3 regions of the Cobetia sp. MMG027 genome follow, and region 2 is predicted to be linked to each of the others. Evidence: predicted binding sites of a transcription regulator. Region 2 holds the regulator's gene; each other region holds the start of a gene.
The links. The regulator sigma-54, encoded in region 2, starts transcription at its own class of promoters, with help from an activator protein. The targets are predictions, from matches to a motif close to TGGCACNNNNNTTGCTNT.

Region 1 (10,102 bases), on a different contig from region 2:
GCCGCTGATTCTCGAGGCTCGCGCCCGGTCAGCGGTCGAAGGTCATTCAAGGAAGTGCATGGGCTTCCAGCAACGTCTTGCGCCTGATGTCATCCGGATGATCCGCACGGCGGCGTCATTGCGACTGGCTTCAGCATAGTCAGGGACTGAAGGGCCAGCGATGAGCATCGGGCGTAGACGGTCAGGTATCGGGAGGCAGTGCCGTCCTCTTGCTAGACGATACCTGCCTCTGTTGAGCGGATTCTTGCAGGCAGTGCGCCTCTCGCATGGGAGTGGAAGTCATGTGAGAGGCAAGGGAATGACTCCGCATGCCGAATACGGAGCTCGCGCTGGGTCATAATGTCTCAGTGCCTGCGGGCAGGCGTGTCATTCTGGTGGTAGGGGCGATCTGTGGGTGGGCCCATGTCCGTCAGCCGTGACGTCATTGGTCTGGTCCCATGCGCCTTGCCGTGCATGCGTGTCATGCGCAAGGGCAGCATCAGTATCCGTGTGCTTGTCCTGCGCGTGCTCGCGATGGGTCTGTGGGCCGTGATCCGGTGATGTCTCATCCAGTGAGTCGAGACCTTGCTCATCCGTTGAGGGTGCAGCCTCCGGCGCCTCATCCTGCGGCTGATCTTCCGAGGCGTTGCTGGCGGCTACGCAATCAGCCTCGTCATCTTCCAGCTTCTCGAGTCCCTCTTCGACATCGCGAGTCCAGCGTCTCAGCGTCTCGGCCACACCTGCGGCGAGCGGACGCATCTGGGAGAAATCCTGATCGTAATCGTCCAGGCCATCGCGCAGGGAGTGCTCGCCTCCCATGAAGATGCGGCGCAGGGCGCGTTGTCGCAGCGCCGGGTCCACTCCTGCCTGCATGTAGGCACTGATATCCGCATCCGGCAGCAGGGTGTCGGGGTCTGGCAGCTCCACGACGGGTGGGGGCTCATCTGCCTCCTGTGCAAGGGCCTCGGCGTCGGTCGTCTCACTGCCGCCTTCAGCGGACGTTTCGCCATGCCGCTTGCTGTCATGCCGCTCACTGTGCAGAGCATGGCCCGGCTCGTCCGATGCCTCGCAGGCCTCTGTTTCCGTGGGTGCGGTCTCAGTGGGTACGGTGTCATTGGCCGTGGAGGGCTGTGCGACCGTCGCCAGCCCAGCGGCGGCATCGGGAGAGTCCGTGGTCGTCCGTGAGGCTTCGGCGCGCTGCTTGCGGCGTGACCAGCGGGACAACAGGCCTTGCGAGGCATGGTCGCGGTCGTCGGAGTGACTCATGGCCCTTCCTTGTTGGCAGCATCAGTGTCCGGGTGCACGGTGTCGGTCTGACTGGCGCGCCCCGCCCCCTTGCGCTTCTTCTTCTTGCCTTCATCGATGCGCTCACCATGCCGGGCGAGATAGCCCTCCAGCCAGACCATCAGGGCAGGAGGCATCGGGGTATCCAGTACCAGCTGGTCGCCATCCAGCCAATGCGAGGCCACTTCCTGGCAGGCGGTGACGACCCTTGGCTGCATGCCATCCGCTTCACGCTCTTCACACAAGACGAACAGGCGCGGCTGTTCGCAACGCAGGTTGTAACGATAGTCGGTGCGCTCGGTGAGATGCAGCTGCAGGGGCAGAGTGCGTTGAGGCTCCGGTTGCGCCGCTTGATCAGGCGTCCGGGGCGTGGTCTCGCCGTGATCCGCGGGCGCGATCCGGGAAATCACCCAGGTGTCGAGAGTGAAGCGGCCGAGAGTCTGCTGCGAGGGGGCCAGTGTCACGGTCAGCCAGCGAGTGTCGTCAGGTCGTGATGACTCGCGTGAGGCGTCGAGTGCCGTGTCCATCAACGGGTCGGGTGGCTGGGTCATGGCGTATCACTTGAGGGCGTTCTGGAAGTGGTTCAGGGGGTGACCCGAGTCGTGGTCGGCGGCGTATCGGGTCCAAGGCGAGTCTGTCATCAGCGCCGTGGCTCGTACGTTCACGAACATGCGACGCTCTACCGGTTTTAGCAAGAAGCGTGCCGCATGCGTCGAGAATTGCATGACGCGAGATCGCAATGGCTGCCGGATCAGGACAGCCTCTCGGCCTGACTGGTATTCTTTGAGCGCTGGGTGACGACGCATGCCGCAACCTGCATGGCAGGTTCGCCGTGTGGCGGCACCCTCCGGCATCAATTCGGCTCGAAGAGGGAGACCCCGACGCCATGAAAACCTCCATGCCTCCGGTCATCAGCAATGCTCGATTGCCCACCACGCTGGATATCGTCGTGATGGATGAGCGAGGCCAGCGCCAGACGCAGTCGATCGCCGCCGAGCGCGCGCTGACGATCTACCTCAACAAGCGTGAGATCGTCACTCTGATGACGCTGGGGGCCGAGCCTGAGGCGCTGGTGGCGGGCTATCTGCGCAATCAGGGCCTGTTGGGAGATATCGAAGACCTGGAGGCGCTGCAAGTGGACTGGGAGGTGGAAAGCGCCTCGGTGGTGACGCGCCATCTGCCGGAGGATATCGAGCAGCGACTTAGCAAGCGTACCGTCACCACCGGCTGCGGCCAGGGAACCGTCTTTGGCAATCTGCTGGAGCGTCAGACGCTGGAGGCGCTTGATGATCGCCCCTTTCAGCAGAGTGTGCTGTATCAGCTGCTGGCATCTCTCGCGGCCCACAATGCCACCTACCGCAAGGCGGGGGCGGTACATGGCTGTGCGCTGTGCCGGGATGATGAGGTGCTGGCATTCATCGAGGATGTCGGTCGCCACAATGCCGTCGATACTCTGGCAGGCCTGAACTGGCTCTCGCCCGTGCGCGAGGACGAGACGGATTACCGGGGTGCCAATATCTTCTACACCACGGGGCGTCTGACCTCGGAGATGGTGCTCAAGGTGGCGCAGGCGGGCATTTCGGTGCTGGTCTCACGCTCCGGGGTGACCCAGAAGGGCGTTGAGCTGGCCAGCCGCTTCGGGGTGCTGTTGATCGCACGTGCCAAGGGCAGCCACTTCCAGGTGGTGGACCCTGCCGGTCGGATGATACTGGACGCCATCCCTCCACTGCGTGCCGGTGATCAACTTCGTGAAGCCGGCAAGTCTCGCTCTGGGGGCGAGCAATGAATCAGCCTGTTCCCGGGGATGCGACGATGCATGACAACCCCTTTCTGACGGTCCATGAGGTCGCACGACTGTTGCACCTCAATGAAAAGAAGATCTATCAGCTGGCCAGTGAGGGCACCATGCCGGCCACCAAGGTCACCGGCAAATGGCTTTTCCCGCGGCGCCTGGTCGAGCAATGGATTCTGGAGTCCAGCCATCATGGGGTGCTGGCGGATCGCTTGATGATCACCGGTAGCGATGACCCCTTGCTGGCAGCGCTGACGATGCGACTCAACCAGCAGCACGATGGCAGTGCCTTCTATGGCATGAGTGTCACCGGGACACGTCTGGGGCTGGATCTGTTGAGTCAGGGGCGAGCCGATGTCTGTGCCATCCACTGGGGGCGTGCCGAGGAAGCGTCGCTTCGCCATCCGGCCTTGATCCGCGGGCACGATGGTTATCGTCAGTGGGTATTGGTCCGGCTGGCTCGGCGCACCCAGGGGCTGATCATTCGTCAGGAAGATCGCCACCTGCCGATCAATCCCGGCGGCCTGTTCGGGTCTCAACGGCGCTGGGTAGTGCGTCAGGAGGGGGCCGGTTCGCAGCGCTTCCTGCAGGAGTGGCTGTCCGGCCATCAGATGCGCCCGGAGCAGCTCAATACCCTCGCCATCGCCTACTCGGAGCGAGAGGTCGCATCACTCGTCGCGCGCGGGGAGGTGGATGTCGGGCCGGGGACGTTATCGGCCGCGAATGAATTCGGTCTCGGATTCGTGCCGGTCTGTGAAGAGGCCTTTGATCTGGTCGTGCCACGCAACGTCTATTTCCGCGACCTCTTCCAGGGCCTGCTGGACTATCTGTCCACGCCCAATGGTATCCAGCTGGCACAGTCGTTGGGAGGGTATGACCTGCGTGAATGTGGTCAGCTCATCTGGCGAGGCGACGCCGCCCAACATGACTGAGTCAAGATCGCCTGCTAGCACCAGGCTAAACGGTGATGATGTGGGCGCTTCATCTGCCTCGCCAGGTCATTGTTCTGGCGAGGTAAAGATCTTTCACGTCACATGCTTCTGGAGAACGGTTTAGCGTTGCGCCAGTGGGCGTATCATCAATCGGCGTCGTTGCGCGTGCAGACTGACAGCACTACGGCATCGTCTTCGCTGGTGGAAACCAGAGCATGGCCCATGTCGGAGTCGAAATAGATGCTGTCTCCATCCCCGAGAGGCAAGGGTTCATAGAACTCGGAATACAGCAGAATGCTGCCCTCTAGCACCATCAGGAATTCCTCGCCGTCGTGGCGCACCCAGTCGGGAAACTCCTCGAAGCTGCGAGCGCGCACCCGGGTCTTGAAGGGAATCATGCGCTTCTGAGCCAGCTGCCAGGAAAGCAGCTCATGTTCATAGGTCGGAGTCGGATGGCTCTTGCCTTCACCGAGGCGTGTCAGATCACGTCTGCCCAGCGTGCCGCTCTGTCGCTTGGGAGGACTCAGCAGTTGAGGAAGGTCGATATTGAGACCATTGATCAACTTCTGGACGGCGGTGAAGGTGGGGGAAATCTGTTCATTCTCGATCTTGGACAGCGTAGAGCGTGCAAGCCCGGTACGCTGGCTGACGTCCTCGAGGGTCCAATGATTGGCGAGGCGGATCTGCTTGACCCTCTCTCCAAGCTTGAGGGGCTCAACGAAGGCCTTGCGGCCGGAAGCGATCCGGACCGCGGCATCCTTGTCAGTCGGTGTACTCATGGGAAGCTTCGCTGTGGTCGATGGCGGCGGGAGTTCACAAGTTTACTATTGGAAACTTTTTCGCCAGCTTATCACAGCAAGGAAATCACGGTGTAGCTGAGCAAGGCATCGACGATGCTCCTGGCGACAGGGGATGCGTCTCTTGAAGTTGCATGTCTGGTCACTCAGAACAGCGGATGATCACGCTCATCTGGCCTTGCATGAACTTTGGGTGACGCGTGCTTGGCTGGCGGCGAATGACGCAGGGATATCCCGTCCTCCATCGGCAGACCCGCCAGTGCCTTGACATGGGCCTCAGTGCTGCGTGCCAACGCTTCCAGGCAGTAGCCGCCTTCCAGTACCGAGACGACACGTCCCTGACAATGGCGCCTGGCCACGTCCATCGCCAGGCGCGTGATCCAGTAATAGTCGTCGTCCTCGAGACACAGTTCGGCCATCGGATCCTCGCGATGCGCGTCGAAGCCTGCCGAGATCAGGATCAGCTCCGGCTTGAAATCATCAAGCTTCTTCAGCCATTGCGCTTCGATGGCATGGCGAAAGTCCAGCGAACCACAGCCTTCTGCAAGCGGGGTATTGTGAATGTGCTCCCAGCGGCTCTCGAGGTAGCGCCAGGGGTACATGGCATTCTGGAACGATGAGCAGACCAGCGTGTCGGGGTCATGCTTGAAGATATCTACCGTGCCGTTGCCCTGATGAACATCGAAATCGAGGATGGCGATGCGTCTGACACCGTACTGCTGGCGGGCATGCAGCGCGCCTACTGCCACGTTGTTGTAGAAGCAGAAGCCCATGGCATCCGCGCGTTCGGCATGATGGCCCGGTGGGCGCACGGCACAGAAGACGTTGTCCGCCTGATTGCGCATCACCTGGTCGACCCCGCGCACGACGGCCCCTGCCGCGAGACGTGCCGCCACCAGACTGTCTGCACACATTACGGTGTCCTCGCTGAGCGTCAGCAGCTGACCTGCCTGGGGCGGGCACTTGTCGAGGGCCTGTAGGTGGCGCATCGGATGGACTCTTGCCAGCTGTTCCAGCGTGGCAGGGCGTGCATCGTATTGCTGGACATGCTGAATCACGCCGCTCAATGCCAGCTGACGCTGGATGGCCTGCAGGCGCAATGGGCTCTCGGGATGTGTCGGACCCATGAAATGATTGCCACAGTCGCTATGAGAGATATAAGAGGTGATCATCGGCATGTGCCTGTTTGGCTGGGCGCTAGACTGAGGATAGTTCGAAACCTCACAGTAAGATTCACTGGTAGGCACGGATAGTGGCGGATGGTCTACCTACTCCAGCACCTGCCGGCTGCTGTTCAGGCACTCACTTTCGCGGCATGCTGGTGGCATCGCGCATTGGATGCGCACCGGCTGACAGGACACCTCCATGGGGATGCGATTTCTGCGCAATTTCTTCGAGCCCACCAGTATCGCGGTGATCGGGGCCTCGGAAAAGACACACTCACTGGGCGGCCAGGTGCTGAGAAACCTGCTGGAAGGCGGGTTCAAGGGCACGCTTGTCGTGGTGAATCCCAAGGGCTACGACACGGTGCATGGAGTGCCCTGTGTGCGCCGGATCAGTGAGCTGGACACGATGCCGGACCTCGCCATCCTGTGCTCGCCTGCCGAGACCTTGCCGCGCATCGTCGAGAAGCTGGGGCGTCGCGGCGTGAAGGCTGCGTTGTTGATCTCCGGAGGAGTGGCACCGTCGCCGGCAAGCTCCCTGGCCCGCGTGACGGAAAAAGGGCTCGGAATGCTTGCCCGGCGTGAGCCTGTGGCCCCCGACCACGCGCGACTGCGCATCCATCCGGATCAGGAGAGTCTCAATAGCCGTCTGCTCAAGGCGGCACGTGGCAGTGGTATACGTCTGCTGGGCCCGGAGTGCATGGGGGTCTGCGTGCCCAATCGGAATCTGAATGCCTCCTTCAGTGGTCAGCCTGTCGCCAAGGGCAAGGTCGCCTATCTGGGGCAGTCGGGGATGCTGGGCAATGCCATGATCGACTGGGCGGCGGGGCGCGGTATCGGCTTCTCCCATCTGGTGACGCTGGGAGACAGCGTCGACGTGATGCTGCCTGACCTGATTGATTACCTGAATCAATATGGGCATGCCCAGGCGCTCCTGCTGCATCTCGAGCGCATCCATGACTCGATGCACTTCATGACTGCGCTGCGCGAGGCCTCTCGCAACCGACTGGTATTGGCGATCAAGAGCGGTCGCACGCCCGAGGCCGACCTGTTCGGGACTCACGTCACCCCCGGCATCCCCAATCGCGACCAGATCGTGGACGTCGCGCTGGCGCGTGCTGGGGTGGTACGCGTCAATGACAGCGAGGACATGTTCGATGCCCTCGAGACGCTCAATCGCATGAAACCGCTGCGGGGCGATCGGCTGGCGATCGTCTCCAATGGTCTCGGGCCGGCCCTGCTGGCGATCGATAAGCTGATGGCGGGAGGCGGCAAGCTTGCCGAGCTGAGCAAGGAGAGTCGGGATGCGCTGCTCAAGGATCAGCTGGATGTCAGCCTGCCCGGTCGCAATCCGGTGGATCTGGGGGGCAATGCCACGCCCGAAGACTTCGTTGCCGCAGTCAACATCGTGGCCAATGATCAGGGAGTCGATGCGGTGCTCGTCGTGCACGCGCCGACAAGACTTGCACCATCCAAGGACACGGCCGAGGCCCTGATCACGCATCGCAAGCAGTTCCGGCGCAATCTGCTGACCAGCTGGATGGGGCTCGAGCAGGCGCTGGCGGCACGTCATGCCTGCCACGCTGCGGGTATCCCGACCTATCTCTCACCTGAAAAGGGCGTCAAGGCCTTCCTGCAGATGGTGGATTACCAGCGGGTGCAGTCCCTGTTGCAGCAGACCCCGCCGAGCCTGTCCTTCACCACCAGCGCCGAGATTCGCGCCCGAGCACATGATCTGGTGCACAGCGCTCGGCGTGCCGGTCGTGAATGGCTGACCCATTCTGAAACGGCTCAGGTACTGGAGACCTATGGCATCGCGACAGCTGCCAGTCATTATGTGTCTGACGCCGCCGAAGCCGCGCAGGCCATTGCAGCTCTCAGGCAGGCGGCTGGCAAGGAAGACGCCGAGATGGCAGCGGGGCCCTTCGCCTTGCGGGTGGTCCACGAGCACAACAGCCAGCCCTTCCGTTATCGCCGCTTCCCGCAGCGTCTGTCTTCTGGCGTGGTCCAGGATCTCAATGGCCCGGAAGACATCGCCCTGGCCATGCGTCGCATCATCAGCAAGGTGAGCGAGCGTGATGACGAGCGGGGACGCAGCGGCAGCGAACGCACCCGCATCCATGAGTTCTGCCTGCAGCCGATGCGTCGCGGCAAGCATTCGCTGCAATTGAGTGCGGGCATCACGCGTGACGAGGAGTTCGGGCCGGTGGTGGTCTTCGGGCTGGGGGGCTACAAGGTCAACGTGCTGGTAGACCGCCAGGTTGCCTTGCCGCCTCTCAACATGACGCTGGCACGCGAGCTCATCTCGCGCAGTCATGCCTCGCGTCTGATCGAGGAGCACTCGCCGGACCCCGAGCGGGATATCGCGCGCCTGTGTACCTTGTTGATCAAATTGTCGCAGTTGGCATCGGATTTGCCTGACATTCGGGGGCTGGAGATCAATCCGTTGCTGCTCAATCGTGATGAAGCCGTCGCGGTGGATTTCACGCTGGATCTGGGCAAGCCCGCGCGCTTCGCCATCATGCCGTACCCGGAAGAGCTGCGGGAGTGGGTGCGGCTTGAGGATGGCACCGAGGTGGAAGTGCGGCCGATTCGTGCAGAGGATGCGCCATTGATCACCGCTTTCCATGCCAGATTGTCCGAGGAAAGCATTCGTTTCCGTTATTTCCATCACAAGGCTTCCCTGACGCAACGCGATCTGGCGCTGCTGGCCCAGATCAATTATGACCGCCAGATGGCATTCATCGCCGAGCGTGAAGTCAGTGAACAGGAGGAGGGCGGCTCACGTCGTGAAATGCTGGGAGTGGTGCGGGTCTGGAATGACCCTGACAACATTCGCACGGAGTTCTCGGTGATCATTCGTGATGACCTGCAAGGTGAGGGGATCGGACGACTGTTGATGGAAAAGATGCTGCGCTATTGCCGTTCGTTGGGCACTCTCGAGATGGTAGGCAAGATCATGATGGACAATCACCCGATGCGTGCACTGATGAAGCACCTGGGGTTCACCTGTCGTTACAACATGGAGGAACAGGTCATCGATGCGAGTATCCGACTCAATGAGCCCACCAGTGATTGGCAACGCCTGAGGCTTGAATCCAAGGCCTGATGCGCGCGTGTCAGGGCATGATCGGTGGTATGCCACCTTCGTCGTATAAAGCTGTGTTGTTGTTTGAGTGAATATCAATAACTCTGTATCATTATTTTAAATATAAGAATCCTTTATGGAAATTGGCGCAGGGAATGACGTGGCATTCTGCTCAGTATCAGGCAGTGTCATGACGGGTGCCTCCCGCATGACGGCCTGATTGGCGCTATGCCACCCTCAGCGGCGCAACATCGTGAAAGCGCGTTGCCTGCCGTGTGACTGATCAAGCCTGTTCACGCTTCCCTGTGCACTCACAACAGGAAAGCCAATGACTGACACTCGCGATGCGAAGATCCGGGTGCGCAACCTGAGCAAGGTGTTCGGTAACCAGCCTGACAAGGCGCTCACTCTGCGTGACCAGGGACTCAAACGTCCTGAAATTCTGGAAAAGACCGGCCAGACACTGGGCCTGTCCAATGTCGATTTCGATGTGATGGAAGGTGAGCTGCTGGTCATCATGGGGCTGTCCGGCTCCGGGAAGTCCACCTTGATCCGTTGTCTCAATCGTCTGATCGACCCGACAGAAGGCGAGATCCTGATCGACGGTCAGGACGTGGCCAAGCTGGATGAGAAATCGCTGCTGCGCTGTCGTCGCAAGCACTTCTCGATGGTCTTCCAGAACTTTGCGCTCTTCCCTCATCGTACGGTTCAACAGAATGCCGAGTACGGCCTTGAAGTGCGCGGCGAGGCGAAGGAAGTCTGTTTCCAGCGCGGGCGTGATGCACTCAAGCAGGTAGGACTGGACGGGTGGGAGGATGCCTACCCCGATCAGCTCTCCGGCGGCATGCAGCAGCGTGTCGGGCTCGCACGTGCATTGGCCAATGATTCTACCGTCCTGCTGATGGATGAAGCCTTCTCGGCACTGGATCCGTTGATCCGCAAGGACATGCAGCAGGAGCTGCTGGCGCTGCAGCACAAGATGAAGAAGACCACCATCTTCATCACCCACGATCTGGATGAAGCCCTGTCCATCGGTGATCGCATCATCCTGCTCAAGGATGGTGAAA
Region 2 (10,102 bases):
AAGCGACTCAGGGCATCGGGGAGGTTGCGCGCGTCAATGGAGACCGCGATGCGCCGGCGGGTGGGGCTGTCCTTTTCCAGCTGCTCGACCAATGGTGCCAGCAGCATGCCGGGCAGATTGTCGATGGCATAGTAGCCAATGTCTTCCAGCGCCTGGAGGGCAATCGATTTGCCGGAACCGGAGCGACCACTGATGATCACGATCTTCATGGAGTGCTCTCCCAGGGCGAGGTCAGCATGAGGTGAAAGCGGAGGGTGCCTGAGGCCAGTCAGCGACAAGCCCGGAGCGAGTCCGGGCTTGCAGGTTCAGCGCGCCGGCAATTCGGCGATGGCCGAGGTCAGGGCTTCGAACAATGCTCGCTGACTGTCTGCCTGGCGCAATGCTGCCCGGTTGGTGGGCGAGTTGAGCAGTTCCGCCACCTGGCCGAGCAGAGTGAGATGGGTGTCATCTGCCTCCTCGGGGACCAGCAGCACGAACAGCAGATCGATGGGTTCGCCATCGATGGCGTCAAAGTCGATGGGGTCACCGAGCTTCATGAACGCCGCGATGGGGGTCTTGCAGTGTGGACTGCGTGCATGTGGCACGGCCACGCCGTGGCCGATGCCCGTCGAACCCAGTCTCTCGCGCCCGATCAGGCGCGAGAAGACTTCCTGGCTGTCCAGGCTGGGAATGTTCTGAGCAATGAAGGTGCTGAAGAATTCCAGCACCCGCTTCTTGCTCCCCCCGGGGACGCCGTAGAGCGTGCGCTCGGGGGGAAGGATCTGATCAAGTGTCATGGCAGAAGGTCAACGGGTCCCGGTGCCCTGAGAGCGAGCCTGGGACTTTTCCTTGTGTTTGACCAGCTGGCGGTCCAGCTTGTCGGCGAGCGCGTCGATGGCAGCGTACATGTTGGGGTCTTCTGCCAGGGCATGGAGGTCGGCGCCAGCGGCGTGCAGGGTGCAGGCAGCCTGTTGGCGTTCCTTCTCGATCGACAGTGTCACCTGAACATTGGTGATGTTGTCGTAATGCCGTTCGAGGCGAGCGAGCTTCTCGTTGACATAATCGCGGAGAGGATCGGTGAGTTCCACATGATGCCCGGTGATATTCACTTGCATGGACACGCTCCTTTATCCAGCGGGTTGCCTTTGAATTGTAACCCTTTTTGACTGCGAGCAAACCCTGATTGAACGCGCGGCCACTTTCTGACTCCGGCCATGGTCTCGTGGCGATCATCTGCTGGCGAGAGCGGCGGTGCCGGTGTACCGAGCGTCTACCCCGACAATGCCCAAGCTTTGAACAAAGATCAACGCTGCGCTGCATCGTGGGGCAAGGCTTGTCTTCAACCCAGCGAGGGATATCAGCAGGTTCTTCATGAGCATCGCCTCGCATCACGGACGGAATGGGGCTCGAGAAACCGGCCGTTTGTGGCCAATGTCAGCATTTACGTCGACGTTCGTGTGGCAGGAGTCGGTGGCGACCCCTGGCTATCTGTCCGTGGGATGTGAGGGAAAAAGAAAGCACTCTGGAGAAAAGTGGCTGGAAAAATAGGCAATTGGGGGCGTGAAGTCACTCACGCAGTCGCAAGGACAGGCATTGCCAACCGGTATTCAGACGACCGATTGGCAGATGATGTCAGGATGGCAGGTGCAAGGGGGCGAGCTTCAGCGCTCCGACGTGTGGAGCCCGCTGGCTTGCGGGTATCCGTTGTCGAGACTCACGCCAAGCGCTTGCGCTCGCTGGAGGAGGGGATGCCCATGGCCTCGCGATACTTGGCGACCGTCCGGCGCGCTACCTCGATGCCATCACTGGCCAGCAGATCCACCAGGCGTGAGTCGGACAATGGCTTGCGCGCCGGTTCTTCCGAGATCAGCTTGCGAATGCGCGCACGGATCGCGGTGCTGGAGTGCGCGTCACCGTTGCCGCTGCCACCCACCTGACTCGAGAAGAAGAACTTGAGTTCGAACACGCCTCTCGGGGTGTGGATATATTTCTGGGTGGTCACCCGCGAGATGGTGGATTCGTGCATCTCGACCACTTCCGCGATGTTGGCGAGGATCAGCGGCTTCATGCCTTCTTCCCCCTGCTCGAGGAAGTCGATCTGGCGCGCCATGATCTCGCGGCCCACCTTGAGCAGGGTGTCATTGCGTGAGGACAGGCTCTTCATCAGCCAGCGGGCTTCCTGAAGATTGTCCTTGAGGAAGGTGTTGTCCGCGGACTTGTCGGCCCGCTTGATGAGGGCGGCATATTCCGGCTGGATACGCAGCTTGGGCAGCGCTTCCGGGTTGAGCTCGACCTGCCAGCCGTGACGCGTATGACGGACCAGCAGGTCCGGGATGACGTAATCACTGGCAGGCTCGCCCCAGGCGGACGCCGGGCGCGGGTCGAGCGCCCGTACCAGACGAATGACGTGATCCAGCTCATCATCATCCAGGCTCAGGCGACGCTTGAGCAGCTTGCGATCGTCATTGCCCAGTGCCTCGAGGAATTGCCGCACCAGACGGCGGGCCTGGGCCAGCAGCGGCAGATCGTCCGGCAGCAGGGCCAGCTGAAGCAGCAGGCATTCGCGCAGGTCTCGAGCGAACACACCGGTGGGATCGAACTGCTGAAGGCGCAGCAGGACCTGCTCGAGTTCCGACGCCTTGAGGCCGGGCAGTCCCTGACCTCGCAGGCCATCGACCAGTTCGTCCAGGCTCATGCTCAGGTAGCCGGCCCCATCCACCGCATCGATCAGACTCTCCGCCATCTGGCGTTCACGCGCATCGAGGTCCGTCATCGCCAGCTGCCAGCGCAGATGGTCCTGCAGGCTTTCGACACTGGTGTTGCGATCGAAGTCCGGCCCGTCCTCGCTCGAGCTTCCGCTGCCGGAACTGGTCAGGCTGCCTGCGTGGTCCTGGTAGAGGTCCGACCAGTCACTGTCGAGAGGGTATTCTTCAGGAATCTCGCTGTTGGTCTCGGAGGTGGAGATCTCGCTCTTGTCCTGTGTCTCCGCGACATCCAGCGACTCGTATTCCTCGTCAAGCTCCAGCATGGGGTTTGACTCGAGCGCCTGCTGTATCTCCTGACGCAGGTCCAGCGTCGACAACTGCAGCAGCTGGATCGCTTGCTGAAGTTGCGGGGTCATGGTCAGGGAAGTGCCGAGTCGAAGCTGCAAGGTGGGTTTCATGGGGTCTGTCATTCACGGCAAAGGAACGTGCATCTACGCTATACCGTGGGTCGGGGCACTGACAAGGGGCAGTCGAGAATATTCAAGCAACTTGCATGCCATGTTGCCACCAAGGTGGTATGGACGTCATGCATTCGAGTGAGGTGTGGCAGAGCAGGAGGGTTCACGGGGAGATCACGCAAGCGCATGTCGAGGCGCTTGCGTGAGGGGGCGGGGAACGAGGCCCCGACAATGAAGCAGGAAGTGGCGGGTGCTGGTGGGTGCTGGTGAGAGCAGAAGAGGTCGGACGGCTCTCGTCAGGCTGACGGCTCTCACCAGGCTGACGGCTCTCACCAGGCTGACGGCTCTCACCAGGCTGACGGCACTCTCGGGCTAGAGCTTGAACTCATGACCCAGGTAGACATCACGCACCTGCTGGTTGGCGAGGATGGTGTCGGCGTCGCCATGCGCGATGATCTGGCCATCGCCCACGATGTAGGCGGTATCGCAGATGTCGAGTGTCTCGCGCACGTTGTGATCGGTGATCAGCACCCCGATGCCGCGGTCACGCAGCTGGCGCACGATGCTCTTGATCTCGCCCACCGAGATGGGGTCCACGCCGGCAAACGGCTCATCGAGCAGCACGAAGTCCGGCTCGGTGGCCAGTGCGCGAGCGATCTCCACGCGGCGGCGCTCCCCGCCGGAAAGGCTCATGCCGGCACTGTCACGAATATGCGTGATGCTGAACTCGTTGAGCAGCTCCTCCAGGCGTGCCTTGCGTCCGTTGCGATCCAGGTCCTTGCGCGTCTCGAGGATCGCCATGATGTTGTCGGATACCGAGAGCTTGCGGAAGATCGAGGCTTCCTGGGGCAGATAGCCGATGCCGGCGCGAGCCCGCTGATGCATGGCGGCGCCGGACAGGTCGTGGTCATCGATGGTCACGCTACCGGCATCCGAGCGCACGAGGCCGACGATCATGTAGAACGAGGTCGTCTTGCCGGCCCCGTTGGGGCCCAGCAGGCCTACGATGTCACCCTGGCGGATTTCCAGCGAGATGTCCTTGACGACCTTGCGACCCTTGTAGGCCTTGGCCAGATGACGAGCGCTGAGGGTACGTGGGCTGGCAGCAGTCATGCTCATTGGTCCTTGCTGGCATTGGCGCCACGTGGCGTCAGGGTCATGTGGACGCGTGACCCCTCGGAGGATGAGGCATCGGTGCCATTGCTGGCATTGACCTGGCGCTTGTCCAGGAAGTATTCCACGTAGCCGCCTTCGAAGGTGTCGTCGCCTTTCTCCAGACGGGCATCGCCGACCAGTTCCACCCGGCGCTCCAGCGCGTGGTAGCGAATGGTATTCGCCCAGCCCTTGACCAGTCGCTCGTCGGTATCGGGTTTCTGCTCCATGTAGGCGCGCTGGCCGGTGGCCTTGACCAGGGAGATCTCGCCGCTGTCGGCGCGACTGATGTCAACGCGCGCGGCATCCAGCTTCATGCTGCCCTGGCGCATTTCCACGCGACCGGTATAGGTGGCCGTGCCGGCCTTGTCATCCAGTGACAGTGAGTCGGCGGCAATGTTGATCGGCTGGTTGGCATCGCTGTCCAGCGCCAGTGCGGTCGGGGAAAGCGTCGTCATGCCAAGTGCCAGGCCAAGGGCCATGACACCGGGTCTGAGTGTCTGGCGCCAGACCGTCAAGGGCGTGAGAGTCGTTGAAGTCATGGAGTGCTCCTTGGCAGAACTGGTAAGGCTTCACGATCACTCAGGCCATCGTGAAGCGGAAATCGGAGAGAGAGGATTCGGCGCATGCAGGGGTGCGCTCACTGATCCTTGGCCGGCGCGGCATCGAAGGTGCTGGAGACGCGGCCATCATCGTCACGGGTGGTGTCATTGCCGGTGTCGAGAGTCTCGGCTTCCCGGGCGGCATCGCTCTTGCCCTTGCCGGGTTGCAGGGTACTGCGGACGCGGCCTTCCAGCTGGGCGGAATCCTGAGAGAGGTCAGCGCTGAAGCGGTCACTCTCGACGCGTTGACCATTCTGGGTGATCACCACCGGCACGTCACTCCAGGCACGGTTCTGCTCACGACTGTAATGCAGCACGTCGGTGTCCAGTGTCCAGGCATCCGAAGGCTGGCGTAGTCTGGCATTGCCCTCGAGGGTGAAGGTGTCGCCGCCGGCGCTCAACACGCCACTGTCACCCGTGGCGTACCAGCGACGGTCTTCGCTGTCGTTGGTCCGGATCTTCGGTGCCTGCGCACGTGTCACGTCATCGCCTGGCGTGTGTTCGATGTGCGGGGAGGTCATCGACTGGATCGACACTCCCCGCGCATCGAAGCGCGTCATGTCAGCCCCGTCGAGATAGTAATCCGGCTCATCACTGCTGGCGTCGACATCCACTGTCGATTCCAGACTGTTGCGCTGCTCGATCAGGGCCATGACGCCGCCGACCAGCAGGAGCAGCAGCATCAGCCACAGGCGCGGAGAGGGACGGGGAAGACGTGGCATCAGGCGCGCGACTCCTGCAGATAGGTATCCAGCACCGAGGCCCAGTGGCCCTGTGCCTTGAGCAGCAGATCACAGATCTCGCGCACGGCACCATCACCGCCCTGACGAGTGGTCACCCAGTTGGCTTCACTCATCACATAGGGCATGGCGTTGGGAACGCTGACCCCCAGACCGACGCGACGGATGGCTTCGCGATCCGGCAGGTCATCTCCGCAGTAGGCCACGTCATCCAGCGCGATATCGTGCTCGCGACACAGGTTGGTCAGCGCGACCAGCTTGTCCTCGCGGCCCTGAATGACGTCCTGGATACCCAGCTCCTTGGCGCGACGTTCCACCATCGGCGAGCTGCGACCCGTGATCAAGGCGACCCGGATACCGCTGCGCAGGATCAGCTTGAGGCCGTGGCCATCCTGGACGTGGAAGCTCTTGGTTTCCACGCCATTGGCATCGTAGTGCAGCCGGTTGTCCGTCAGCACGCCGTCCACATCCAGCGCTAGCAGGCGCACGCGACGTGAGCGGTCGATGATGTCCTGGGGATAGTCCTCCGCCAGGGAAGTGATGTCATTCATGGTCTTTCTCCTCGCATTCCGTGCATGCGTGACGCATTCCTGTAGGCGACGACCGCCAACGGTTGCGTGCTGCCCTCGCCAGACTCACGGGACTGTCGTGCAGAGACAGCAATCCCGCGGGGGAGTTCAGATCACGCCGCTGGCCAGCAGGCCGTGCATGTGGATGGCGCCGATCGGGTGCTCATCCTCGTCACAGACTACCAGAACGCTGATGCGGTTTTCTTCCATGATGCGCACCGCCTCGGCGGCCAGCATGCTTGAGCGGATGGTCTTGCCACCGCGCGTCATGACGTCATCGACCTTGAGCGCACGCAGATCGCCGTGCTGGTCCAGGGTGCGGCGCAGATCCCCATCGGTATAGACGCCGACCAGATGCTCGTCCTCGTCGATCACGCAGGTGAAACCCATGCCCTGGCGGGTGATCTCGAGCAGCGCATCGCGCAGCGGGCTGCCCAGCGCCACGCGTGGCAGGGCATCGCCTTGATGCATGACGTCCTGGACGCGCAGCAGCAGTCGCCGCCCCAGACTGCCACCGGGATGAGAGAGTGCGAACTCCTCGGCGGTGAAGCCGCGGGCTTCCAGCAGTGCCACGGCCAGCGCATCCCCCATCACTAGTGCGGCGGTCGTGGAGGCCGTCGGTGCCAGGTTCAGCGGACAGGCCTCCTGGGCGACGCTGGTGTCCAGGTGTGCGTCTGCATCACGCGCGAGCGTCGAGCCGGGCTTGCCGGTCATCGAGACCAGCGGCGTCCCCATGCGCTTGAGCAGTGGCAGCAGGGCGGTGACTTCGGCGGTTTCACCGGAATTGGACAGTGCCAGCACCGTGTCCGACGAGGTGATCATGCCGAGATCCCCATGGCTGGCTTCGCCGGGATGCACGAAGAACGCCGGCGTGCCGGTGCTGGCCAGAGTCGCCGCGATCTTGCTGGCGATATGGCCGGATTTCCCCATGCCGGTGACGATCACCCGGCCCTTGGTCGCCATCATCAGCTGGCAGGCATGATCGAACTCTGCATCCAGTTGGTGCTCCAGTGCCGCGATGGCGGCGCCCTCGATCGCGAAGGTGCGTCGGGCGCTGGCGCGGAAATCCGCCTGCATGGCGGCGTGATCGCGGCCGCTGGAGGGCGAATCATCGGCAGTGGAAGACATGTCGGAGGTGGCGGGCTGGATTCTGGAGGACTTGGTCATGTTCAGATTGTTGCCTGTGTGTGGCCAGGACTCAAGGTGCGTGAGAGAGGCGTCACTCACGCGCTGCAACGCCTCGGGCGTGATGCTGACATGGGGCGGATGGCCTGATCGTTCCGGCCTGTCCGCCTACAGGCGTCAGCGAGTCAGGCTGATGGCAAGCCAGGCCGTGTAGCCGAGGTAGCAGGCCAGCAGCACCAGCCCCGGACCACGGCCGATGCGGCCGCGACGCTGCCAGATGAGCAGGGCGGCCAGCATCAGGGTCAGACCGAGCATCACCGGGTAGTCGCGACTGATGGCGCTGCCATCCACCGGTCCCGGTGCCAGCAGGCCCGGTACCGGCAGGACGGCCAGGATGTTGAAGAGGTTGGAGCCGATGACGTTGCCGATGGCGATGTCGTGATGGCGCTTGAGTGCGCTGGCCACGCTGGCCGCGAGCTCCGGCAGGCTGGTGCCGATGGCGATGACGGTCAGGCCGATGATCAGTTCGGGGACGCCGAGTGCCTGGGCGATATCGGTGGCGCCCCAGACCAGCGCGCGTGAGCTGGCGATCAACACCGCCAGTCCGAAGAGCAGCCAGAAGATGGCGCGTCCGGCGCTCATCTCGGGGACGTCATCCTGACTCTCGGCGTCACTCGGCGAGTCGACCTTGAACAGCCAGACAAGCGTGAACACCAGCAGTGCCAGCAGCAGGATGCCATCCAGACGCTCGAGCCCGCTGTTGGAGAGGGCATAGCCCCCCAGTGCCGTCGCGGCCAGCAGCAGCGGCAGTTCACGGCGCACCAGGCCGAAATGCACCGGGATGGGAGCGATGAGCGCCGTGACGCCCAGCACCAGACCGATGTTGGCGATGTTGGACCCCAGAGCATTGCCGGTGGCGATGTCGGGGGTGCCGTCAAGTGAGGCCATGATCGAGACCACGATCTCCGGCGCTGAAGTGCCGATGGAGACGATGGTCATCCCGATGAGCAGCTTGCTCATGCCAGCTCGCCATGCGGTAGCGGCGGCGCCTTCGACGAAGCGATCGGCGCTCCAGACAAGACCTATCAGGCCAAGGATGACAGCGAGGATGGGATATAGCATCGGAACTCTCGGGGCAGGAGGCAGGGCAGCGGCTTGTCGCCAGTGACCGCGCCATTAAACGCATCCCCCCAAGGCATTGCAAGGCAAGGGATCGCATCTGCGGGATGCGATGGACCCTGCAACGGACTGGTAGTGAGGGGGCGGGTTCGGATACGATGTTCGCTAACTAACTTGATTCCCGAATGACGTGATCCATGAACTCCAAGATTCGGACTCGCGGCACAGTGCCAGGCGACGGATTGCCCATGGCCAGTGTCGTGACTCCCTCACAGCGGATGCTTCTATGACTGAATTACCCGGTCAGGCTGCTACAGCGACCGCTGCGGCCGGCGCTGATGCATCGCCATCCTCTCGCCGTGGCTCCGCTGACATCGACCTCGACGACGCATTGATTCGTGTCGAAGGCCTGCGCTTCACCCGTGGAGAGCGCGAGATCTTCTCCGGGATAGACCTGAAGATTCCGCGTGGCAAGATCACCGCCATCATGGGGCCCTCCGGTACCGGCAAGACGACGCTGCTCAAGCTGATCGGGGGGCAGTTGACCCCGTCCGCCGGGCGTGTGGATATCGCCGGTCACCATGTGCATGCCCTGTCGCGGCGCGAGCTGTTCCGCATGCGGCGTCGCATGGGCATGCTGTTCCAGAGTGGTGCGCTGTTCTCGGATCTCAGCGTGTTCGAGAACGTGGCCTTCCCGTTGCGGGTCCATACCAATCTCCCCGAGGCGATGATCCGCGACATCGTGCTGATCAAGCTCGAGTCCGTCGGGCTGCGTGGGGCGCGTGAACTGATGCCCGCCGAGCTCTCCGGTGGCATGACGCGGCGTGTCGCGCTGGCACGCGCCATCGCACTGGATCCGGACCTGATCATGTACGACGAGCCCTTCGCCGGTCAGGACCCCATCTCGATGGGCGTGCTGGTCAATCTGATCCGCCGCCTCAACGATGCGCTGGGCATGACGGCGGTGGTGGTCTCTCACGATATCAAGGAGACGCTGACCATCGCCGATTACGTCTATGTGATCGCCGATGGCAAGGTCATGGCGCAGGGCACGCCACAAGCCCTGAACGCCGAGGCGGACCCGCGCGTGGCCCAGTTCATCCACGGCAAGCCGGATGGACCGGTGCCGTTCCACTATCCCGCGCCGGATTTCGCCGGCGACATTCTCGATGGCAGAGAAGCGGCCAGTGGCACTTCACAGAGAGGGCAATCAGCATGAGCGGTCTGAATCGTGGCCCGCTGGGGGCCATCACCTCGCTGGGGCGCAGCACCATCGAGGTGATCTCTGCCATCGGACGCGCCGGCATGCTGCTGGCGCAGGCGGGCGTCGGCCTGCCATCCCGTGAGGGGTTCTCCCTCTGGGTGCGTCAGATGCACTTCGTCGGCGTGCTGTCACTGGCGATCGTGCTGGTGTCGGGGTTGTTCATCGGCATGGTGCTGGCCCTGCAGGGCTATACCATTCTGGTCGGGTTCGGTGCTGAGGAGGCGCTTGGCCAGATGGTGTCGCTGTCGCTGCTGCGCGAGCTGGCCCCGGTCGTGGCGGCGCTGCTGTTCGCCGGGCGCGCCGGCTCTGCCCTGACGGCCGAGATCGGCCTGATGAAGGCGACCGAGCAGCTCACCAGCATGGAAATGATCGGCGTGGATCCCCTCAAG
Region 3 (10,102 bases), on a different contig from region 2:
GCCATCGCGCCATGCCCAGTCGCCGCGGCTGATGGTGTGACGCGGGATACCCTTGACGGTGCGGCCTTCGAAGATGTTGAAGTCGATGTTCTGGTGGTGAGTCTTCGCCGAGATGGTGCGTTCGGCGTTGGGGTCCCAGACCACGATATCGGCGTCGCTGCCGACCCGGATCGCGCCCTTGCGCGGGTACAGATTGAAGATCTTGGCGGCGTTGGTGGAGGTCAGGCCGACGAAGTCCTCGGCGGAGAAGCGCCCGGTGTTGACGCCCTCGTGCCACAGCATCGCCATGCGATCCTCGACCCCGGCGGTGCCGTTGGGAATCTTCGAGAAGTCGTCCTTGCCCATTTCCTTCTGCTCGGCACAGAAGCAGCAGTGATCGGTGGCGGTGGTCTGCAGGTCACCGGACTGGATGCCGCCCCACAGTGCCTGACGATGCTCCAGCGAGCGGAACGGCGGGCTCATCACGTGGCCTGCCGCGAATTCCCAGCTCTTGTTCTGATAGACCGCTTCATCGATCAGCAGATGGCCTGCCAGCACCTCGCCGTAGACCGGCTGGCCGTGCTCGCGGGCGTAGCGGATTTCCTCCAGCGCATCGGCGGTGGAGACGTGCACCAGATACACCGGCGTGCCCAGAGTGCCGGCGATGCGGATGGCGCGGCTGGCGGCCTCGCCCTCGACCTGCGGCGGACGCGACAGCGGATGTGCCTCGGGCCCGGTAATGCCATCGGCCAGCAGCTTTTGCTGCAGGTGGTAGACCAGCTCGCCGTTCTCGGCATGCACGGTGGGAATCGCGCCCAGCTCCAGACAGCGCGCGAAGCTCGAGACGAGGGTGTCGTCCGGCGCCATGATGGCGTTCTTGTAGGCCATGAAGTGCTTGAAGCTGTTGACCCCGTAATCGGAGACCAGCGTCTGCATGTCCTGGCTGACGCTCTCGTCCCACCAGGTGACGGCGACGTGGAAGCTGTAGTCACAGCACGACTTCTCGGCCCACTCGCGCCAGGTGTGATAGGCCTCCATCAGCGGTTGCTGGGGGGAGGGAATCACGAAATCGATGATCATGGTGGTGCCGCCGGCCAGCGCCGCGGCGGTGCCGCTCTGGAAATCCTCGCTGGCCACGGTGCCCATGAAGGGCAGCTGCATGTGGGTGTGCGGGTCGATGCCGCCGGGCATCACCAGACAGCCGCTGGCGTCGATCACTTCGCAGTCGTCCGGTACGTCCAGGTCGGTGCCGATGGCGGTGATGGTCTCGCCGTCACACAGCACATCGGCGGTGTAGCGCTCTTCGTGGGTCTGGATGCTGCCGCCCTTGATCAGGATTGCCATGAATCTCTCCCGGCCGCATCGCGCGGCCTTGTCCGGCATTGAGTGTCAGGTCGTGTTGTCGTTGTCGTTATCGTGCTGGCCGTCATTCACCATCGGTGAGGCGGGTATAGGCGTCCGGACGGCGGTCACGGAAGAACTGCCAGTTGTTGCGCACCTCGCGCACCATCGCCATGTCGAGATCGTGGATCAACAGCTCGTCCTCGGTGGCGCTGGCCTGGGCTTCGATCTGGCCGCGTGGATTCACGAAGTAGGAGGAACCGTAGAACTCGCCGATATCCCAGGGCTGTTCATGGCCGACACGGTTGATGGCGGCGATGTAGCAGCCATTGGCGGCGGCGGAGGCGGGCTGTTCCAGCTCCCACAGATACTGGGAGAGGCCGGCGACGGTGGCGGAGGGATTGAAGATGATCTCGGCGCCGTTGAGCGCCAGCGCGCGCCAGCCTTCCGGGAAGTGGCGGTCGTAGCAGATGTAGACGCCGATGCGCCCGTAGGCGGTGTCGAAGACCGGCCAGTCGGACTTGCCGGGCTTGAAGAAGAATTTCTCCCAGAAGCCCGCCACCTGCGGGATGTGGGTCTTGTGATACTTGCCCAGATAGCTGCCGTCGGCATCGATGACGGCGGCAGTGTTGTAGTACACCCCCGGCTGCACTTCCTCGTAGAGGGGCACGATGATCACCATCTGATGCTTCTTCGCGTACTGCTGCATCAGGGTGACGGTGGGGCCGTCGGGCACGCGCTCGGCGGCGGCATACCACTTGGCATCCTGGCTCGGGCAGAAATAGGGCTGATTGAAGACTTCCTGGAAGCACAGGATCTTGACGCCTGCCTCACCGGCCTGGTCGATCAGCGGCAGGTGGGCCTCGTTCATGGCATCGCGGATCTGTGCGGGCTCGAGGTCGGTGGAGACGTTGAGTCCCATCTGGATGACGGCGCAGCGCAGCTTGCCGGCATCCTCGGTATAGGAGATGCGGGAGTCGTTCGACATGTCATCCTCATCGGGCGGCTTGGCGCCGGTTGTTGTTGTCTTCAATGAGTGCTGGTGGGCAGAGCGGGTGAACCGGGATGGCGCGAAATGGGTTCTGGAAAATCACTCCGCCTGTCCGGAAAGTCTGCATGCCGGCGGCAGGTATCGTGGGTCAGGTAGGGTCCGATGCAGATCCTGTCTCGCCAGTCAGCTTAATGAACATTAGACAGTGTTCCCGCGTTCGGCAAGACGAAGTGTCAAATAAAGTCTTGTAGATTTATCTTGTTGTTATAAAAGGATTTTTGGTCAAGATTTCGCATGAATTCACCATTGTGGTGCCAGGAGAATCAGCGTGGTTCATGCGATTTTCAAAGGAAAACTCAATGCACATCAGTGGCTTGTGATCGTCTGTATGGCCCCTGTGCAAGACCGCCTTGCACCAGCTTGGAACCTGACCATACTGACAATTGGCGCGAACACGGCGTGTCGCCACCTGACGGGCATCAGACGGTCAAACCCGCGCCATTGCCTCTCAAGTTGTCTTGCGGGACAGGTTTGATTTGACGGCAATAATGCCGCCATCGGCATGCGATTTGCCCATGAAAGGTACCGCTTCATGTGGATGGGTAATTCGAGCATCCCTTGGCTGAAACAGGGTGAAAAGTGAATCAGGAGGGTGAAGGAAGGGACGGATCTTCAAAGACGGCAAGACGCGCCACAGAGCGCAAAGCCAGGACAAGCGACGTGCATCACCCTCAACAATAACAACAGCTGAACAGGTGAGGACTCATGGCCCCGACACAGACTCGCTCGCACATGGTGCGCAGCAATGAGGAAATGATCGAGCTGGTGGTGGCGCAGGACGTCGCCCGCAGCCCGCGCTACAACGAGGATATCGCGCCGACCAGGAGTGCCGAGCGCACCTGGTCGCGCTGGAACATCGCCGCGCTGTGGGTCGGCATGTCGATCTGCGTACCCACCTATACCCTGGGCGGCGTGCTCACTGCCTACTTCGGGCTGAGTGTCGGCGAGGCGCTGATCACGATTCTGGTCGCCAATCTGGTGGTACTGATTCCGCTGACGCTGAACGCCTTCCCCGGCACGCGTTTCGGGATTCCCTTTCCGGTAGTGCTGCGTTCATCGTTCGGGATCATCGGCTCCAACGTGCCGTGCATGATTCGGGCGGTGGTCGCCTGTGGCTGGTTCGGTATCCAGACGATGTTCGGCGGCCTGGCGATTCACCTGCTGCTGTCGAGCCTCTCGGCCGACTGGAAGGCGCTGGGCGGGGTGGGCGAGGTCATCGGCTTCTTCATCTTCTGGGCGCTCAACCTGTTCGTGGTGATTCGCGGCGCGGAATCCATCAAGTGGCTGGAGACGCTCTCCGCGCCCTTGCTGCTGGCGGTGGGGGTCGGCCTGATGGTGTGGGCGCTGCCGCATACCTCGATCAGCGAACTGCTGGCCCAGCCACCGAATCGTCCCGAAGGCGATGGCGTGGCCAGCTACTTCATGGCGGGCCTGACCGCGATGGTCGGCTTCTGGGCGACGCTGTCGCTGAACATCCCGGACTTCAGCCGTTACGCGAAGAGCCAGAAGGACCAGATCGTCGGTCAGATCATCGGCCTGCCGCTGACGATGTTCTTCTTCGCGGCGCTCGGCGTGGTGCTGACGGCCGCTTCCAGCTCGCTGGTGGGGGAGACCATCTCCGACCCGGTCAACCTGATCGGTCGCATCGACAGCCCCGGCTGGGTCGCCATCGCCATGGTGCTGATCATCATCGCGACGCTCTCCACCAACACCGCCGCCAACATCGTCTCGCCGACCAATGATTTCCAGAACATCGCGCCGAAATTCATCAACCAGACGCGCGGCGTGCTGCTCACCGGGCTGGTCGGGGTGCTGCTGATGGGCTTCGAGCTGATCAAGAAGATGGGCTGGATCGTCTCCGACGTGAGCCTCGAGAGCCTCTATTCCAACTGGCTGCTGGGCTATTCGAGTCTGCTGGGGCCGATCGCGGGAATCATGATCGTCGATTATTTCGTGATCCGTCGCCAGTCCTTCGATCTGCCGGCGCTCTATCTGGATGGCAGCACCTACCCGGCCTTCAATCCAGCGGGCTTCATCGCCTTCTTCGTGCCGGTGGGGCTGACGGTGATCAGCTTCTCGCAGCCCGGGCTTTCCTGGTTCTACGACTACGGCTGGTTCACCGGCTCGCTGCTGGGGGCGCTGGTCTACTTCGTGGCCAGCAAGCTGCTGGTCAAGGCACCGCCGGTGCATCTGCCGGAGGCGATACCGGGTGGCGGCGCGCAGCGTGCCTGACGCCGCTGGCGGATAGCTCGCAACGCAACGTCACGTGCAACGACAGACGGGCTGCCCATCGGCAGCCCGTCTGTCGTCGTGGCAAGGGGAAGTGACGGCCGGTTGAGGTATTCGCGCCCTGGCCGTCAGCCCACCAGGCCGGGGATGCCGTCCTCGAAGCGCTCGACCATGAAGTCGACGAACTGGCGCACCTTGGGCGAGAGATGGCGGTGGCGGGGATAGACGATCCACACCCCGGTATCGCGCACCTGATATTCATCCAGCACCGAGATCAGCTTGCCACTGGCCAGGTGAGGCGCGACGTAATAGTCGGGAATCTGGGCAAGCCCGAGGCCCTTGAGCGTGGCGTCCAGCAGTGCCGGCCCGGAATTGGCCTGCCAGCTGCCGGAGATGCGCACCTCGCGTCGCTGGCCCTCGACCTCGAACAGCCATTCACGCTTGGAGCCCGCCAGACAGCGGTGGCTGGAGAGCTCCGCCAGGGTGTGCGGACGCGGCGCACGCTGAAAGTAGTCGTGCGAGGCGACGACATACTCCTGGCGGTCCACCAGTCGCCGCGCGATCAGCGAGGAGTCCTTGAGCACGCCCATGCGAATGGCGACATCGAAGCCCTCGTCGATCAATTCCACCGGACGATTGGTGAAGTGCATCTGCACCTCCAGCTGCGGGTGCATCAGCTGGAAGTCGTTGACCAGTGGCGCGACGTAGCGCTCACCGAAGGTGGTGGCGCTGGTCAGCTTGAGCACGCCGCTGGGACGGGCGTGGAAGTCGCCGATGGCCTGTTCGGCGGCGCGGAAGCCATCGAAGAGGTGATGGCAATGCTCGTAATACACCTGTCCGGCATCGGTGAGACGCGTCTGACGGGTCGTGCGATAGAGCAACTGGGTATCAAGCTGGGCTTCCAGCTGGCTGATCAGGCGACTGACATGTGAGCTGGAGACCCCGAGATGACGGGCGGCACCGGAAAACGAGCCGATTCTGACGACTTCCACAAAGGCTTCGATGCGGTCCCAACGCTGCATGCCCGCTCCTCATCATTGTTGTTGAGTGACAATAATCATCTGAGTGCTGACGGCTTAATCCCGCCAAGGTCACTGCGTAGACTGTGTTGCATACTGATGGCACCGCACGCGTTGCGGCAATGCATTGCTCCTTGCCTGTCCCCCTGCGTGAGCCCCTTGTGAGCAAGGGGTCACCGGCAGGCTCGCCGGGAGAATGCCACGGATCAGTCTACCGCCATTGTTGCTCCGAGGAGATATTAATGAAATCACGTGCTGCGATTGCGCTGGAAGCCGGCAAGCCGCTGGAGCTGGTCGAGATCGATGTCGAAGGACCGAAGGCCGGCGAGGTGCTGGTACGCATCGTCAATACCGCCGTCTGCCACACCGATGCCTACACCCTGTCCGGCGCAGACCCCGAAGGCCTGTTCCCGTCCGTGCTGGGCCATGAAGGCGCGGGTATCGTCGAGGAAGTGGGCGAGGGTGTCACCGGTCTGGTGCCGGGCGACCACGTCATCCCGCTCTATACCGCCGAATGCGGCAAGTGCAAGTTCTGCCTCTCCGGCAAGACCAACCTGTGCAGCGCCGTGCGTGCCACCCAGGGCCGTGGCCTGATGCCGGATGGCACCTCGCGCTTCTCGCTGGACGGCAAGATGCTGCACCACTACATGGGCACGTCTACCTTCTCCGAGTACACCGTGGTGCCGGAAGTCTCGCTGGCCAAGGTGTCCAAGGAAGCGCCGCTGGACAAGATCTGCCTGCTGGGCTGTGGCGTCACCACCGGTATCGGCGCGGTGATGAATACCGCCAAGGTCGAGCCGGGTGCCACCGTGGCCATCTTCGGTCTCGGCGCCATCGGTTTGGCCGCCATCCAGGGCGCGGTGATGGCCAAGGCGTCGCGCATCATCGCCATCGACATCAATGAGGACAAGTTCGATCTGGCCCGCAAGTTCGGCGCCACCGACTTCGTCAACCCGAGCAAGCTGTCCGTGCCGGTCCAGGAAGCCATCGTCGACATGACCGACGGCGGCGTCGATTACTCCTTCGAGTGCATCGGCAACGTCAAGGTCATGCGTGCCGCGCTCGAGTGCGCGCACAAGGGCTGGGGCGAATCCATCATCATCGGCGTCGCCGGTGCCGGTGAAGAGATCGCCACCCGCCCCTTCCAGCTGGTGACCGGGCGTGTCTGGAAAGGCTCCGCCTTCGGTGGCGTCAAGGGCCGTACCGAGCTTCCGGGCTACGTCGAGCGCTACATGGATGGCGCGATCAACCTCGACGACTTCGTCACCCACCAGATGCCGTTCGAGAAGATCAACGAGGCCTTCGACCTGCTGCATGAAGGCAAGTCGATCCGTACCGTGCTGAGCTTCTGATCCGCGAGCGATCTTTGGCTGAAACGCCTCCGGGCCGGGCAGGCAAGCGTGATGCCTGGGCGGGCTCGGAGCGTGAAACGGCGTCGGCTTGCCGGCGCCGTCTTCATGAGGCGATATCACAAGGGAGAGCATGATGACCGCGACCGAACAACTCGAGCTGGTCAGCGCCAACAAGGTGCATGGTGGCTGGCTCAAGCGTTACCGTCACCGCAGCGGCAGTCTGGATTGCGACATGGTGTTCGCCATCTATCTGCCGCCGCAGGCCGAACAGGGCCCGGTGCCGATGCTGTGGTGGCTGTCGGGGCTGACCTGCACTGACGAGAACTTCATGCAGAAGGCCGGCGCGCAGCGCAAGGCAGCCGAGCTGGGCATCGCCCTGATCTGCCCGGATACCAGCCCGCGTGGCGTGGACCTGCCCGGCGAAGACGACAGCTACGACTTCGGCAGCGGTGCCGGCTTCTACGTCAATGCCACCCGCGAGCCGTGGGCGCGCCATTACCGCATGTACGACTACGTCACCGAGGAGTTGCCGGCACTCGTCAAGCGTCACTTCCCGGTGGATGGCGAACGCGAGTCCATCTCCGGCCACTCCATGGGCGGCCACGGCGCGCTGATCTGCGCGCTGAAGAATCCGGGCCGCTATCGCTCGGTCTCCGCCTTCGCGCCGATCGCCAATCCGATGGCCTGCCCGTGGGGCGAGAAGGCCTTCAGCGGCTATCTCGGCGATGACCGCACCCAGTGGGCGCAGTGGGATGCCTGCGAGCTGGTCAAGCAGGCGGGCAACAGCGGTGCCGCGCGTCAGGAGCTGTTCGTCGAGCAGGGCGAGAATGACCAGTTCCTGGAAGAGCAGCTCAAGCCGGAGCGTCTGGAGGCGGTCTGCGCCGAGCAGGACCACCCGCTGATCCTGCGTCGCCAGCCCGGCTACGATCACAGCTACTTCTTCATGGCCAGCTTCATCGATGAGCATCTGACCTACCATGCGAAGCACCTCCTTTGAGGTGTGAGTGTGGTGGCCGGTAGAGATGAAAAGGCACGCGAAGCACCTCCTTTCTTGAGGTGAGTCTGAAGCCTCGAGCTGTGATGTGACATGGCCAGCCACAGGGGATCGCTCCCCGAGCAGAGAACCTGCGTGAAAGACAGAAACGACAGCCCCGGCATCCATCACAGGATGTCGGGGCTGTCGTTTTTCCGTCATGAGCGACACCGCCTTTCAGAACCTTTCGCTATGAAGAACAGTTTTCGTGGCTCGCGGTTATATCGCGCCGATGTCAGCCAATCACGGCGTTATTCTGTGCCGTACAGCAACGATGATTTGCCGTGCAGCGGCGATTTAATCGCTGCGCGGTATCAGGGCGATGGTTTACTGTCGAGAGGTGGACAACGCACGACGTCCAAGCAGTGATTCACGACACCCCTGACGTTATCGGACTCCTTCGGGTCGCATCCCGAGTCGCTCAAGCGAGAGATCACGATGATGGCTGTCATCACTGCTGGAATCGCCAGCCTTCCGGTCGATTCCCTGCTGAGTGCCAACAACGACAATATCGCGGACCCCCTGATCGCCGACTGATCCGGGTGAGGGCATTCATGCTCCGGTCTGCAACTCAGGCAGATAGCAAGAAGGAGTTTCCCATGGCACTGACCAGTGGCCGCATTGATCGCCCGCACGATCGCTCTCACATGACATCCGGCTTTTCCTCCGATTCCCGCCGGGCGGGGGCTCGCTCGCTGGGCCCTCAGGCCGGCGAGACACGCCAGCCGCAGACCATCGGCTTCCTGTTGCTCGACAGCTTCACGCTCATCTCGCTGGCCTCGGCGGTCGAACCGCTGCGCATGGCCAATCAGCTGGCCGGACGTGAGCTGTATCGCTGGTACACCGTGACCCTGGAAGGCATGCCCGTGCGTGCCAGCGATGGTCTGCAGGTCACACCGGATGTGTCGGCCGAGACCTGCCCGGCGCTGGACATGGCCATCGTCTGTGGCGGCGTCGGTATCCAGCGGGCGGTGCAGCGCCCGCATGTCAGCTGGCTGCAGGCCCAGGCGCGCGCTGGCCGTCAGCTGGGCGCCGTGTGTACCGGCAGCTGGGCGCTGGCGCAGGCCGGGCTGCTGGAAGGTCACGAGACCAGCATTCACTGGGAGTGTCTGGCGGCCATGCAGGAGGCCTTCCCGCGCGTACCGCTGACCACGCGACTGTTCTCCATCGACCAGCAGCGTGCCACCGCCTCGGGCGGCACCGCGCCGATGGACATGGTATTGACCATGATCGCCCGCGAGCATGGCCGTGAGCTGGCGGCGGGCATCTCCGAGATGTTCATCTGTGACCGCGTGCGCGGCGAGCAGGACCAGCAGCGTGTACCGCTCAAGCACGTGCTGGGCACCACCCAGCCCAAGCTTCTGGAAATCGTCGCGCTGATGGAGGCCAATCTGGAGGAGCCCATCGGTCTGGACGAGCTGGCCCACTACGTGGATGTCTCCCGCCGTCAGCTGGAGCGCCTGTTCCAGCGCTATCTGCACTGCTCACCGTCGCGCTACTACCTCAAGCTGCGCCTGACGCGGGCGCGTCAACTGCTCAAGCAGACGGCGCTGTCGATCATCGAGGTGGCCTCGGCCTGTGGCTTCGTCTCCACGCCGCACTTCTCCAAATGCTACCGCGAGTACTTCGGCATGCCGCCGCGCGATGAGCGTATCGGTGGTGAGCGTCAGCCCGGCGTGTCTGACGTGCCGTGTCGTGCCGATGTCGATCATCAGCTGCACGGCGTGGCCAGTCTGGAAGGCGTACTGCATGGTGCCATCCATCAGTCGCTGAGCCAGACGACTGCCTCCTCGCCGCTGCATACCGCCGCCGAATCGCCGGTGTCCTCGGCGATCCTGGCGCTGGCCAATGCGCGTGGCGAGCCAACCTACGCAAGCGTCAGGCTCTGATCGCCATACACCTGCGTGACGGGATGACCCCTCGATGCCCCTGCCCTTCGGCCGGGGCATCTTGGTTTTCACAGGAGCCATCGGCGGGCTCTGGTACACTCGAGCGCTGCATGAGGCAGTAGCTGACAACAAGGGCTGGGAGACGGGATGACCCGTCGTGATCAGCCACGACACGCGCGACAGGGGACGGCGAGGGATGGCACGAACAC

Region 1: a site for sigma-54 is predicted at 1,952-1,969, ahead of PJK54_RS07410 (DUF3305 domain-containing protein). Genes of this name have one in related genera too.
Region 3: a site for sigma-54 is predicted at 2,870-2,887, ahead of PJK54_RS05110 (NCS1 family nucleobase:cation symporter-1). Genes of this name have one in related genera too.

Annotation. Positions count from the first base shown of each region.
Region 1 is NZ_JAQJIO010000004.1:361,660-371,761, reverse strand. Features, by position in the region: gene PJK54_RS07415 (DUF3306 domain-containing protein) at 367-1,245, opposite strand; gene PJK54_RS07410 (DUF3305 domain-containing protein) at 1,242-1,814, opposite strand; gene PJK54_RS07405 (formate dehydrogenase accessory sulfurtransferase FdhD) at 2,150-3,049, shown strand; gene PJK54_RS07400 (helix-turn-helix transcriptional regulator) at 3,076-3,987, shown strand; gene PJK54_RS07395 (helix-turn-helix domain-containing protein) at 4,134-4,766, opposite strand; gene PJK54_RS07390 (histone deacetylase family protein) at 4,931-5,956, opposite strand; gene PJK54_RS07385 (bifunctional acetate--CoA ligase family protein/GNAT family N-acetyltransferase) at 6,150-9,056, shown strand; gene PJK54_RS07380 (quaternary amine ABC transporter ATP-binding protein) at 9,364-10,102, shown strand, end outside.
Region 2 is NZ_JAQJIO010000005.1:123,065-133,166, forward strand. Features, by position in the region: gene rapZ (RNase adapter RapZ) at 1-209, opposite strand, end outside; gene PJK54_RS08010 (PTS sugar transporter subunit IIA) at 306-776, opposite strand; gene hpf (ribosome hibernation-promoting factor, HPF/YfiA family) at 786-1,094, opposite strand; gene PJK54_RS08020 (RNA polymerase factor sigma-54) at 1,694-3,142, opposite strand; gene lptB (LPS export ABC transporter ATP-binding protein) at 3,515-4,255, opposite strand; gene lptA (lipopolysaccharide transport periplasmic protein LptA) at 4,258-4,836, opposite strand; gene lptC (LPS export ABC transporter periplasmic protein LptC) at 4,935-5,618, opposite strand; gene PJK54_RS08040 (KdsC family phosphatase) at 5,618-6,187, opposite strand; gene PJK54_RS08045 (KpsF/GutQ family sugar-phosphate isomerase) at 6,314-7,282, opposite strand; gene PJK54_RS08050 (calcium/sodium antiporter) at 7,508-8,452, opposite strand; gene PJK54_RS08055 (ABC transporter ATP-binding protein) at 8,736-9,668, shown strand; gene mlaE (lipid asymmetry maintenance ABC transporter permease subunit MlaE) at 9,665-10,102, shown strand, end outside.
Region 3 is NZ_JAQJIO010000003.1:230,306-240,407, forward strand. Features, by position in the region: gene hydA (dihydropyrimidinase) at 1-1,323, opposite strand, end outside; gene PJK54_RS05105 (nitrilase-related carbon-nitrogen hydrolase) at 1,406-2,308, opposite strand; gene PJK54_RS05110 (NCS1 family nucleobase:cation symporter-1) at 3,077-4,603, shown strand; gene PJK54_RS05115 (LysR family transcriptional regulator) at 4,729-5,622, opposite strand; gene PJK54_RS05120 (S-(hydroxymethyl)glutathione dehydrogenase/class III alcohol dehydrogenase) at 5,862-6,971, shown strand; gene fghA (S-formylglutathione hydrolase) at 7,105-7,968, shown strand; gene PJK54_RS05130 (GlxA family transcriptional regulator) at 8,604-9,893, shown strand.